2 regions of the Arthrobacter sp. T572 genome follow, and region 1 is predicted to be linked to the other one. Evidence: riboswitches for the same ligand, from Rfam matches in the RefSeq annotation. Region 1 holds a riboswitch; the other holds the start of a gene.
The links. Region 1 has a riboswitch for S-adenosylmethionine ahead of ACUYMZ_RS13685 (aminotransferase class V-fold PLP-dependent enzyme). Riboswitches for the same ligand answer to the same signal wherever they lie in the genome.
Positions count from the first base shown of each region.

Region 2: another riboswitch for S-adenosylmethionine. It lies ahead of ACUYMZ_RS18420 (DUF1737 domain-containing protein); the one in region 1 lies ahead of ACUYMZ_RS13685 (aminotransferase class V-fold PLP-dependent enzyme).

Region 1 is NZ_JBRAZQ010000002.1:2,692,441-2,697,790, forward strand. Features, by position in the region: gene rsgA (ribosome small subunit-dependent GTPase A) at 1-493, shown strand, start outside; gene hisN (histidinol-phosphatase) at 548-1,360, shown strand; SAM riboswitch class IV at 1,544-1,657, shown strand; gene ACUYMZ_RS13685 (aminotransferase class V-fold PLP-dependent enzyme) at 1,688-3,082, shown strand; gene ACUYMZ_RS13690 (class I SAM-dependent methyltransferase) at 3,257-4,060, shown strand; gene ACUYMZ_RS13695 (metal-dependent transcriptional regulator) at 4,070-4,783, shown strand; gene ACUYMZ_RS13700 (MFS transporter) at 4,802-5,350, opposite strand, start outside.
Region 2 is NZ_JBRAZQ010000002.1:3,716,501-3,721,850, reverse strand. Features, by position in the region: gene ACUYMZ_RS18440 (UDP-N-acetylglucosamine 1-carboxyvinyltransferase) at 1-382, shown strand, start outside; gene ACUYMZ_RS18435 (glutamate--cysteine ligase 2) at 517-1,710, shown strand; gene ACUYMZ_RS18430 (O-succinylhomoserine sulfhydrylase) at 1,937-3,145, opposite strand; gene ACUYMZ_RS18425 (rhodanese-like domain-containing protein) at 3,148-3,558, opposite strand; gene ACUYMZ_RS18420 (DUF1737 domain-containing protein) at 3,555-3,821, opposite strand; SAM riboswitch class IV at 3,835-3,947, opposite strand; gene ACUYMZ_RS18415 (SulP family inorganic anion transporter) at 4,026-5,350, opposite strand, start outside.

The DNA of each region.
Region 1 (5,350 bases):
CCTGGACAGCGAAGCCGTGGCAAGTCTGCGCAGCCATTTGGACGGCAAAGTCACGGTCATGCTGGGTCACTCCGGCGTCGGCAAATCCACCATGGTCAACGCCTTGACCGGTGCCGAACGCGCCACAGGCGGCGTCAACGCCGTCACGGGCCGCGGGCGCCACACCTCGTCCTCGGCCCTGGCGCTCAAGCTCGCCGATGCCCCGTCCGGCAGCTGGATTATTGATACTCCCGGCATCCGGTCCTTCGGCCTGGCCCTGGTGGATCCGGACCGCATCCTGCACTCGTTCCCGGACCTGGAGCCCGGCACCGACGCCTGCGACCGCGGTTGCAAGCACGACGCCGGGGCGGTCAACTGCGGCCTCGATGCGTGGGTCAACGAGGGCCACGCGGGTCCCTCCGGTCCGGCCCGGCTGGCATCACTGCGACGACTCCTGGGCGCAGACCCCAGGCTGGAGGCCAAGGAAGCCAAGGAACTGGGAACCGTCAACTAGCCAGCGGGCTTCACGTCCCGCTGCGGGGGAACGTTTCACGATAAGTTTGGTGGCATGACCCAACCCGTTTCCAGCTACAACGACGACCTTCGCCTTGCCCATGTCCTGGCGGATTCCGTGGATGCCCAGACCATGGACCGCTTCAAGGCCCTGGACCTGCAGGTCGAAACCAAGCCAGACCTCACTCCGGTCACAGATGCCGACAAGGCCGCCGAAGAAGCAATCCGCGGCCAGTTGTCCCGTTCCCGGCCGCGGGATGCTGTGCTGGGTGAGGAATTCGGCAGCACGGGTCACGGCTCGCGGCGCTGGATCATCGATCCGATCGACGGCACAAAGAACTTTGTCCGCGGAGTTCCCGTCTGGGCCACACTGATTGCCTTGGTTGACGAGGGGGAGCCAGTGGTGGGGGTCGTCAGCGCTCCCGCCCTGGGCAAACGTTGGTGGGCTGCAAAAGGGATGGGAGCCTACACCGGCCGTTCCCTGGCGTCGGCCACACGGCTCAAGGTTTCCAACGTCTCGCACCTGGCCGATGCCTCCCTGTCCTTCTCGAGCCTGTCGGGTTGGAAGGACCGCGGAAACCTGGAGGAGTTCCTGGGCTTGACGGAAGACGTGTGGCGCACCCGCGCGTACGGGGACTTCTGGTCATACTGCCTTGTTGCCGAGGGCGCGGTGGACATCGCCTGCGAACCGGAGCTCAACCTTTACGACATGGCGGCCCTGGTCCCCATCGTCACCGAGGCCGGTGGCCGGTTCACCTCCCTTGAAGGTGAGGATGGCCCCTTCGGTGGCAACGCCCTGGCGACCAATTCGATCCTCCATTCCGAAGTCCTCAAGCGCTTGAACCCCGAGGTTGACGACCTCCTCTAGCAGCTAATGCCACGGTTGCCACCTGGCAGCCAAGCAGAATTTTCGACGGCGGATGCCACCTTTCGGGGGCATCCGCCGTCTGTTTGTTCGGCAAATCGGCCAAATTTCAACCGGCGTAATAAAGCGCTTAACAATCCGGGCGGCTTTGAAACGGGCGGCGGGCGTGCCCTAACCTCATTTACAGGTCACGAGTGCCAGCGCAAAACCCCGGTTTGCTGGCCGGCAACCCTCCATTCGCGGTGGGGTGCCCCGGGTGACGACCAGGCCGGTCCGGAACGGATACGGCAAGCGCGGATCCCCGGCGGGGTCCCTCTTGAGTGAGGTCACATGAGCACAGCTACGTTCAGTTCCACGATCCAGCCGTCCCCCGGGCAGGAGCTTGCCGCCGGCAGGCCACTGGCCGCCGTCACCGGCGCCGAGCTGCAGGCACCACTGATCCAGGGCGGTCACGTCAGGTACGCCAACCTTGACTACGGAGCATCGGCACCGGCCCTGACCATCGTGTCAGCCTACTTGAACGAGGTCCTCCCCTACTACGCCAGCGTGCACCGGGGCGCCGGTTATGCCTCGCAGATCAGCACCTCGGTGTACGAAAACTCGCGCAACATCGTTCGCGGGTTCGTAGGCGGCCGTCCTGACGATTCCGTGATCTTCACCCGTAACACCACCGACTCGCTGAACCTGCTGGCAGGCTGCCTGCCACAGATCGATGGCAAGCACACCGGTGAAGTCCTGTACCTGGACATCGAACACCATGCCAACCTGCTTCCGTGGCAAGGAGTTCCCCACCGCAGCGTGGTGGCTGATACCACCCTTGCCGGCACCATCGCGAAAATCCGCGGAGAACTCAGCCAGGGTGGCGTCTCCCTGCTGGCTGTCACCGGCGCCTCCAACGTGACCGGCGAAATCCTGCCCATCAAGGAACTCGCAGCCCTGGCCCACGAATACGGTGCCCGGATCGTTGTTGACGCCGCACAGTTGGCACCCCACCGCCCCATCAACATCGCCGCGGCCGACGTCGACTACGTTGTGTTTTCCGGCCACAAGCTCTATGCACCTTTCGGCGCGGGTGTGGTGGTGGGACGCCCGGACTGGCTCGACGCCGGAACCCCGCACCTTGCCGGCGGCGGAGCGGTGCGCGAGGCACGCCTGGACTCCGTCAGCTGGGCAACCGGCCCTGCCCGCCACGAAGGCGGCTCCCCCAACGTGCTTGGTGCAGCAACCCTCGCCCGCGCTGCCCAGGTACTTTCCGGCCTCGATCCGCAGGCATGGCACAACCACGAGGCCGCCATCCGGGCCTACCTGGTGGAAGGCCTGCAGGCCATTGACGGCGTGAGCGTCCACCGGATCTTCAGCGATTCGACCGATACCATCGGTGTGGTCAACTTCTCGGTGGAAGGATTCGACGCCGGACTGGTGGCCGCCTACCTCGCTGCAGAGCACGGTGTGGGCCTCCGCGACGGCCGCTTCTGCGCCCACCCGCTGCTCAAGCGCCTGGGCTTGCCCTCGGGTTCGCTGCGCGCCAGCTTCGGCGTAGGTTCCAGGCTGGAGGACGCCGGGCGCCTGCTGCGCGGCATCGAAGAACTCAAGCGCACCGGCCTGGGCTGGGACTACGTGGTGGATGAAGGCCGCTGGGTACCGGCCAACGACCACCGCACCTACCCGGAATGGGCCCCGAACACCCCGGGTACCGCAGGCGCCGCACCCTGCACCGTGGACTAGCCTGCGCACTGGAACGACTCCCGACCCAACTAAGTAGCAGCAGAGCGCGTTTTGACCCCTCAAAACGCGCTTAACTGCGACCCAGTTGGGTGAGGCGGGCGGCCACTGAATCGCACCGCTCTTGCGGTAAATTCGTAAGGTACCCCGGTCTCAAGCTTCCGAAGGAGTCCTTGCGTGGCCATCAGTCCACATCGTGTATCCGGTGGCGCCAGCGGTCCCAGACTGCATCATGAACGACGGCAGGAACTGGGACAGAGTTTCCAGGACGGCGGCGAACACTACCACCGGGTGCGCCCCGGTTACCCCGCGGACTCGGTTGACTGGCTCCTGCCGGCGGGAACCAGGTTCGCTGCGGACGTTGGTGCCGGTACGGGAAAATTCACGGGGCTGCTCGTCGACCGCGGACTGGAAGTGGCCGCCGTCGACCCTTCCCGGGACATGCTGGAGCAACTGCGGAAAACCTGGCCGCAGGTGAACGCGCTGGAGGGCACGGCAGAGGCAACAGGGCTGGCGGACTCAGCATTCGACGTCGTCAGCGTCGCCCAGGCATGGCATTGGTGCGATCCCCTCAAAGCGAGTACGGAAATCGCCAGGATCCTCAGGCCTGACGGGGTCCTGGGACTGATCTGGAACCAGCTCGATACGTCCGTTCCCTGGGTACACCGCTTGTCGCGCATTATGCATGCGGGCGACGTCCACAAACCGGACTTCCGGCCGGTCGTCGGACCGGAGTTCGTGGACCTTGAAAGCCACCTGACGGTGTGGCAGGAGACCCTCACTCCTGACGACATCATCGAACTGGCCAAGTCGCGCAGCTACTACCTGCGCGCCAACCAGGCCACCCGGACGAAAGTCACCGGCAACCTCGAATGGTACTTGTATGAGCACCTCGGCCACGCGCCGGAAGAGACCGTCGGGCTGCCGTACGTGACGCAGACCTGGCGGGCGCGAAAGGCCCGATCTGCGCCGCCACGGTAGGCTAGTGGTGTGAAGACCAGTACGCCCTCCTCCTCGATCGAGGACTACGTCAAGGTCATCTACTCCTATACGGAGTGGCAGGACAAGCCCATCACCTCCTCGCAGCTGGCCCAGAGGCTGGGCGTGGCCAACTCCTCCGTATCCGAGATGGTCCGCAAGCTCAAGGACCAGGGCCTGGTGGACCACCAACCGTACTCCGCTATCCGACTCACGGACGAAGGAATGCGCCTGGCGTTGGCCATGGTCCGGCGGCACCGCCTGATTGAGACCTATCTGGTCGAAGAACTGGGATACAGCTGGGATGAAGTCCACGACGAAGCCGAAATGCTGGAGCACGCCGTCTCGGACACCTTCATCGACCGTATGTCCGCCAAGCTCGGCCATCCGCTCCGCGACCCCCACGGCGATCCAATTCCCTCTTCCGACGGCTCGGTGGAACTTCCGCACGCGTACCGCATGATCGAACTCGACCAAGGGCATTCGGGGCGCATTACCCGCATCAGCGACGAAAACCCTGATCTCCTGCGCTATCTCGCCGCAGAGGCGATCACTCTGGATGCACAGGTGGAAGTGATAGGGCGGAAACCGTTCGGCGGCGCCTTGGTGGTCCGGATCGGCAGCGGGAGCCAGCGCCGCGAATTCGATCTCGCCGATGAAGTCTCCTCGGCCCTCTGGGTGCAAAGCGCCGGCGTCCACGAAGGCTGCGTCCTGCCCGCCCGCTGACTGGAGCGACGCGAAAGGTCAGGTTGGCACTTCCGGGCTGCTGCCGTCGTCGGCTGTGCGCCCCCTGGGGTTGCCGGCTGAACCGGCCGGTTCAGGAACCCCGTTCCGGATCCCGACGGCGGACGCCAGCGCCCCGGCCACGAACAGGACCGCCGTGACCACCAAGGCGTTGTAGAGACCCTCCCGTGTGAAGACGGGACCTACGATCAAGCCTGCGAAGGCGATGCACACCAACCCGGCAATGCGTGCCACCGCGTTGTTGACGGCCGAACCAATTCCGGCTTCCTCCGGAGGCACGGCACCCAGGATCGCCGCCGTCAGCGGAGCGACCAGCGTGGCCAGGCCCAGCCCGAACACAATCTGCCCCGGGAAGACCTGCGTCCAGTAATCCAGCGGCTCCTGGATCGACAAGGACATAAGGAATCCCACCGCGCACAGCAACGGTCCGACCGTCATGAACCACCGCGGCCCGTACTTGCCTGCCAACCCGCCGAACCAGGAGGCCGCCAGCATCAGGATGACGGTACCCGGCAGCAGGGCGATACCGGCAACCGTGGCCCCCATGCC
Region 2 (5,350 bases), 1.0 Mb from region 1:
CCACCCCATGCCGTTCCCGGGCCTGAACATCGACAACCTGCCCTTCTTCGCCGTGATCGCCGGTAACGCGGAAGGCCAGACCATGATCCATGACTGGGTCTACGAGAACCGCGCCATCTACCTGACAGAGCTCAACAAGCTCGGCGCCCAGGTGCAGCTCCTTGACCCGCACCGGATCTACGTGAACGGCCCCACCAAGTGGCGCGCCGCTGAGGTCGGCTGCCCGCCGGCCCTGCGCCCGGCTGCGTGCCTGTTGCTGGCCATGCTCGCCGCGCGCGGAACCTCCGAGCTGCGCAACATCTACGTCATCGAACGTGGTTACGAGGACCTGGCCGAGCGGCTCAACACCATCGGGGCCAAGGTGGAGTACTTCCAGGACTAAGGCAGCGCACCCGTTTCCGCCATTCGCGCCCCACGTACGCCTGGGCGCACCCGTTTCCGCCATCCGCGCCCGGTCCATTGGGGGCGGACGGCGGCAGGGGGTGCGCACCAGGATAGCTAAGGGCAGAATGAAGCATGCGGACTTTCGGGGTTGAGGAAGAGTTGCTCATCGTCGATCCTGTGACGGGAGCGCCGCTGGCCCTCGCGGACGCACTGCTGGCGGGAACTGATCCCGTGGAGCCGGGCCTGGGCCTGAGCCACGAGTTCAAGCTCGAACAGATCGAAACGCAAACCCGGCCATGCCATACCTACGCCGAGCTTCTTCCGCAGATCCGGCGTGGGCGCAACATGGCCAACCAGGCCGCCAGGAAACACGACGCCCGTATTGCCGCCCTGGCCACCTCGCCCCTGGAGTCCGGGACGCACACCACGCCCGATCCCCGGTTCGCCGAGATGCTGGAACGCTTTGGGCTCACGGCCCATGAGCAACTGACCTGCGGTTTCCACGTGCACACCTCCGTGGAGTCGCCGGAAGAGGGCGTGGTGGTCCTGGACCATATCCGGGACAAACTGGCCGTGCTGACGGCGATCAGCGCCAATTCCCCGTATTGGCGCGGCCAGCACAGCGGCTTCGACAGCTTCCGGACCCAGGCCTGGAACCGCTGGCCGACGTCCGGTCCGTCAGCGGTGTTCGGTTCGCTGACCGCCTACCGGCGGATGGTCAAGCGGTTGCTGGAAACCGGCGTCATCTTGGATGAGGGCATGATCTACTTTGATGCCCGCATCTCCCGCAACCATCCCACCGTGGAGATCCGGGTCGCCGACGTGTGCCTCCGCGCCGAAGACGCGGCGCTCATTGCCGTGTTGGTGCGCGCCTTGGTGGAGACGGCGACCTTGGAAATGCTCGACGGCGTGGATCCCGCCTCGGTGCCCACGGCCCTGCTCAGGATGGCCAGCTGGCAAGCGAGCAACACCGGTCTCCGCGGGGACCTCCTGGACTTCGGCGACTTCCGTCCCCAGCCTGCCGCGGACGTTGTGTGGGCCCTGGTGGACTACCTCAGCCCGGTCCTGGACGACCAAGGGGAGCTGGAACTGGTCAAGGCAGGCATTGCCGACATCCTTGAGCGGGGCAACGGGGCTCAGGAACAGCGCGCAGCAGCGGACCGGTTCAGCACCCGTTCCGCCGGTGCCGGCTCTCCGGGAACCCCGCCCACCACGGAAGTCCTGACCGCCGTCGTCGGGCATGCCGTGAAAGTCACCACCCGCGGCACCTCAACCGACGCGCACAAGGAACCGGCGCCGCTGTTGACCAGGGTCCGGAGAGCTTAGGGGCGCTCTTCGGCCGGTTCTTCCCACGTCATCAGGTACGCTCCGGCCACCCCCCCCGGTGATCCAACGGCCTTCTTCCGCCAGCAGCATGCGAAGCCGCTCCGCAGCATCAGCGGTGAGGTACACCCGCTGGACCGGGGAGATCCCCAGGAACCAAACCGCCGTACCGGAAACAATGACTGCTCCGGCACGGCGATAAGGGCGGTTCCCGCTCATGGCATGAAGGTTAGACCTGCTTGAGCGCCTTTTCCAGATCCAAAATCAGGTCGTCCACGTCTTCCAATCCAACGGACAACCGGACCACGCCGTCGGACAGTCCAATGGCGGCCCGTCCCTCCGGTCCCATGGCCCGGTGGGTGGTGGTGGCAGGGTGCGTGATGAGGGACTTGGCGTCGCCCAGGTTGTTGGAAATGTCGATGACCCGCAGGCCGTCCAGCAACGCAAAGGCGGCTTCCTTGGCGCTCCGCCCGGAGGACGGTGACAGTTCGAACGTCAGTACGGTGCCGCCGGCTTTCATCTGCTTGGTGGCGAGCTCATACTGCGGGTGGGACTTAAGCAACGGGTACTTGACCCAGTTGATGGCCGGCTGCTGCTCGAGCCATTCGGCGATTTTCAAAGCCGATGCGGAGCTGTGGTTCACGCGCAGCCCGATGGTTTCAAGGCCCTTGGTGAGGACCCAGGCGTTGAAGGCGGACAGCGACGGTCCGGTATGCCGCATGAGCTGCTTGACGGGGCCGTCAATGAACTCCTTGGTGCCCAGGATCGCTCCACCCATCACGCGGCCTTGGCCATCGATGTGCTTGGTGCCCGAGTAGACGATCACATCGGCGCCCAGCTCACCGCAGCGTTGCAGCAGGGGAGTGGCAAAGACATTGTCGACGACCACAGTCGCCCCGGCGGCATGTGCCAGTTCGCTGACGGCAGCGATGTCCACGATTTCCTGCATCGGGTTGGACGGTGACTCGAAGAAGACGGCCGTGGTCGGCTCGGAGAGCGCCGCGCGCCACTGGTCCAGGTCCGGGCCGTCGACGAACACTGTTTCCACGCCCCAACGCGGCAGGATTTCGTTCAGGATCACAAAGCAGGAACCGAAGAGTGAACGGGCGGCAACCACGCGGTCGCCGGCTGCCAGCAGTGCGCCCAGTGCGGTGAAGACTGCAGACATGCCGGACGCCGTGGCAAAGCAGGCCTCGGTTCCTTCAAGGAGCCGCAGCCGTTCCTGGAACGTGGCCACGGACGGGTTGCCGTAGCGCGAGTAGACAAAGCGTTCGTCTTCGCCGGTGAACGCCCGTTCTGCTGCTGCAGCGGATTCGTAGACGAAGCCGGAATTGAGGAACACCGGCTCGGCGGTTTCCTGGAAGTTGGTACGGTCGAGTCCACCGCGGACGGCCTGGGTGTCAGCGCTCCAGCCGGCGGCGTCAGGATTGAAAGTCACTTTTAGTCGGTCCCCAGGTTGGTGGGCAGGCCACGGTTCTTCCAGCCGTTGACGGTGCGTTCCCCGTAACGGTCAGGTTCGCCCTCGAAGCCTTCCAGGACGTTGTAGGACGTGAATCCGGCCTGCGTTGCGGCGATGGCGGCGGAGATGGAGCGCTGGCCCGAACGGCAGATGAACAGCAGTTCAACGCCGTCAGCCTCGGGAGCCTGCTGCTTCAGGTCGTCGATGAAGGTCGGATTCGGGATGCCGCCGGCGAGGTTCCACTGGATGAACAGGGGATCATTCTCCGTGGCCTTGGTGTCAGGGATGCCGATGTGGGCCCATTCGCCCTCGGTCCGGACATCAACCAGGATGGCGCCGTCCTTAAGCTTGGCCCACGCATCCTGCGGGGTCAGGTCACCTGCGTAGCTCATGCGTGTCCCTCGAATGCTTCTTCGTCTTCGTCGTTTTCCAGTTGGTCCACGGCGTTCGCGACGGCGGCATCCGCACTTGCGATCGCGGCGGGCAGGACGATGGCTTGCGCCACAATCACGTCCGTGCCGTTGAAGGTTGCGGACGGGCTGCCGTGCAGCACATAGCCTTCGGCGAGGGCGTTGCTGATGCGCTCGCAGAATTCGCGGGTATCCGGGCCCGTGATCAGGCGGTAGGCGAGTTTGTCGTCAGTGGGTTCTGGCATTCGTGGTGCTCCTCAGTCACGCTTGCAGTTCGAAGTGTCGATACGCCGAGTAGTCACCTGAGGCACCCCGCCGCGGGAGAGGGTTGCCGACCAGCAAGTCAGGGCTTAACGCTGGTGCTCATTACTCAAGAAAAACGTAACATCCGTGGACGTTCACCTGCATTTGTTGCGGGCATGGCAGCCGTCATGTTGCGTAACCGGTGCCTACTTGTGGTCCTGTCCGGCCAGTTCACGGACCGCCGCACCAACTGTCGAATAGAAGTGGTCAGGAGTGAAGCGGGCAGCCGTGCCCAGCTGGACCAGCTTGTCCTTGACCGGACCCTTCAGCTCGGCGAACACGAGGTCCACGCCCCGTTGGGCCAACCATTCGTCCAGCGTGACAAGGTCGTCCAGGGCTGTGGTGTCGATCCCGGTGATGGGCTCGGCAGCGAGGATGACGTGCGTGATGTGGTCCTCGGCCTCGTCCAGTTCTTCCCGGACGAAAGTGGCCAGGACCTGCCCGTTCCCGAAGAAGAGGGGTGCATCGAACCGGAGGATCAGGAGCCCGGGGATCCTGTCGCCTTCCGGGTGGCGTGCGAGGTCGTGGTATCCGGGGCGGCCCTCCTGGGCGCCGAGCTCCGTACGGTAGGGATTCCATGCCCGCCGCACAAAATCAAGGAGGGCCAGGGCGATGGCCACGAGGATTCCCTGCAGCACGCCAACCAGGAGCACTCCAAGGAACGCCGCCAGCATGACCACGGATTCGCTGCGGCTCATGCGCAGCAGGCGCCGCACTCCCGCGGGATCGGCCAGGGCGACCGCGGCGGCGATCACCACGGCCGCCAAGGTGGCCGACGGCAGGAATTCGGTGACTCCGGGCGCCAGGAGCATGAAGGCGAGCACCAAGGCCGCTCCCACGGCACCCGTGAGTTGGGACTTTGCCCCGGCATCCACCGCAACAGGTGTCCGGGAACTGCTGCCGCAGATGGGAAAGCCACCCAGGACACCCGTTGCTGCGTTGGCTGCACCCAAGGCAGCCATCTCCCTGTTGCCGGAGATCCTCTTCCCTTCTTTCGCTGCCAGGGACTGGGACAGTACTCCGGTGTCAGCGAACGCCATGAGGGCGATGCCGGCCGCCGCCGGGACCAGGGCAAGGGCGTCGCCCCACGTGATGCCACCAAGCGCTGGAGCCGGCAGGCCCTGGGGGAGCGCCCCTGTTACCTTGACGGTATCGCCCAGGTCCAGGAAAGCCGTGGCCAGGCAGGAAGCGACCACGGCCAGCAGGACTCCGGGAACCTTCCATTTCAGGCGGCGCGGAATCCAGATCAGTGCCAGCGAGCCCAGTCCGAGGGCGACGGCGGCAAGGTTGGTGCCTCCGTCCATGACCTGGGTGTAGGCGCCGGCCAATTTCTCCCAGATCGAGTCGCCTTCTGCCTCAATCCCCAGGAAGGCGGGAACCTGGGACAACCCCACGTACAGGGCAAGCCCGTTGAGGTAGCCCAAACGGATGGGTTTTGAGAGCAGGCCGGTGATGGTCCCCAGGCGGAGGA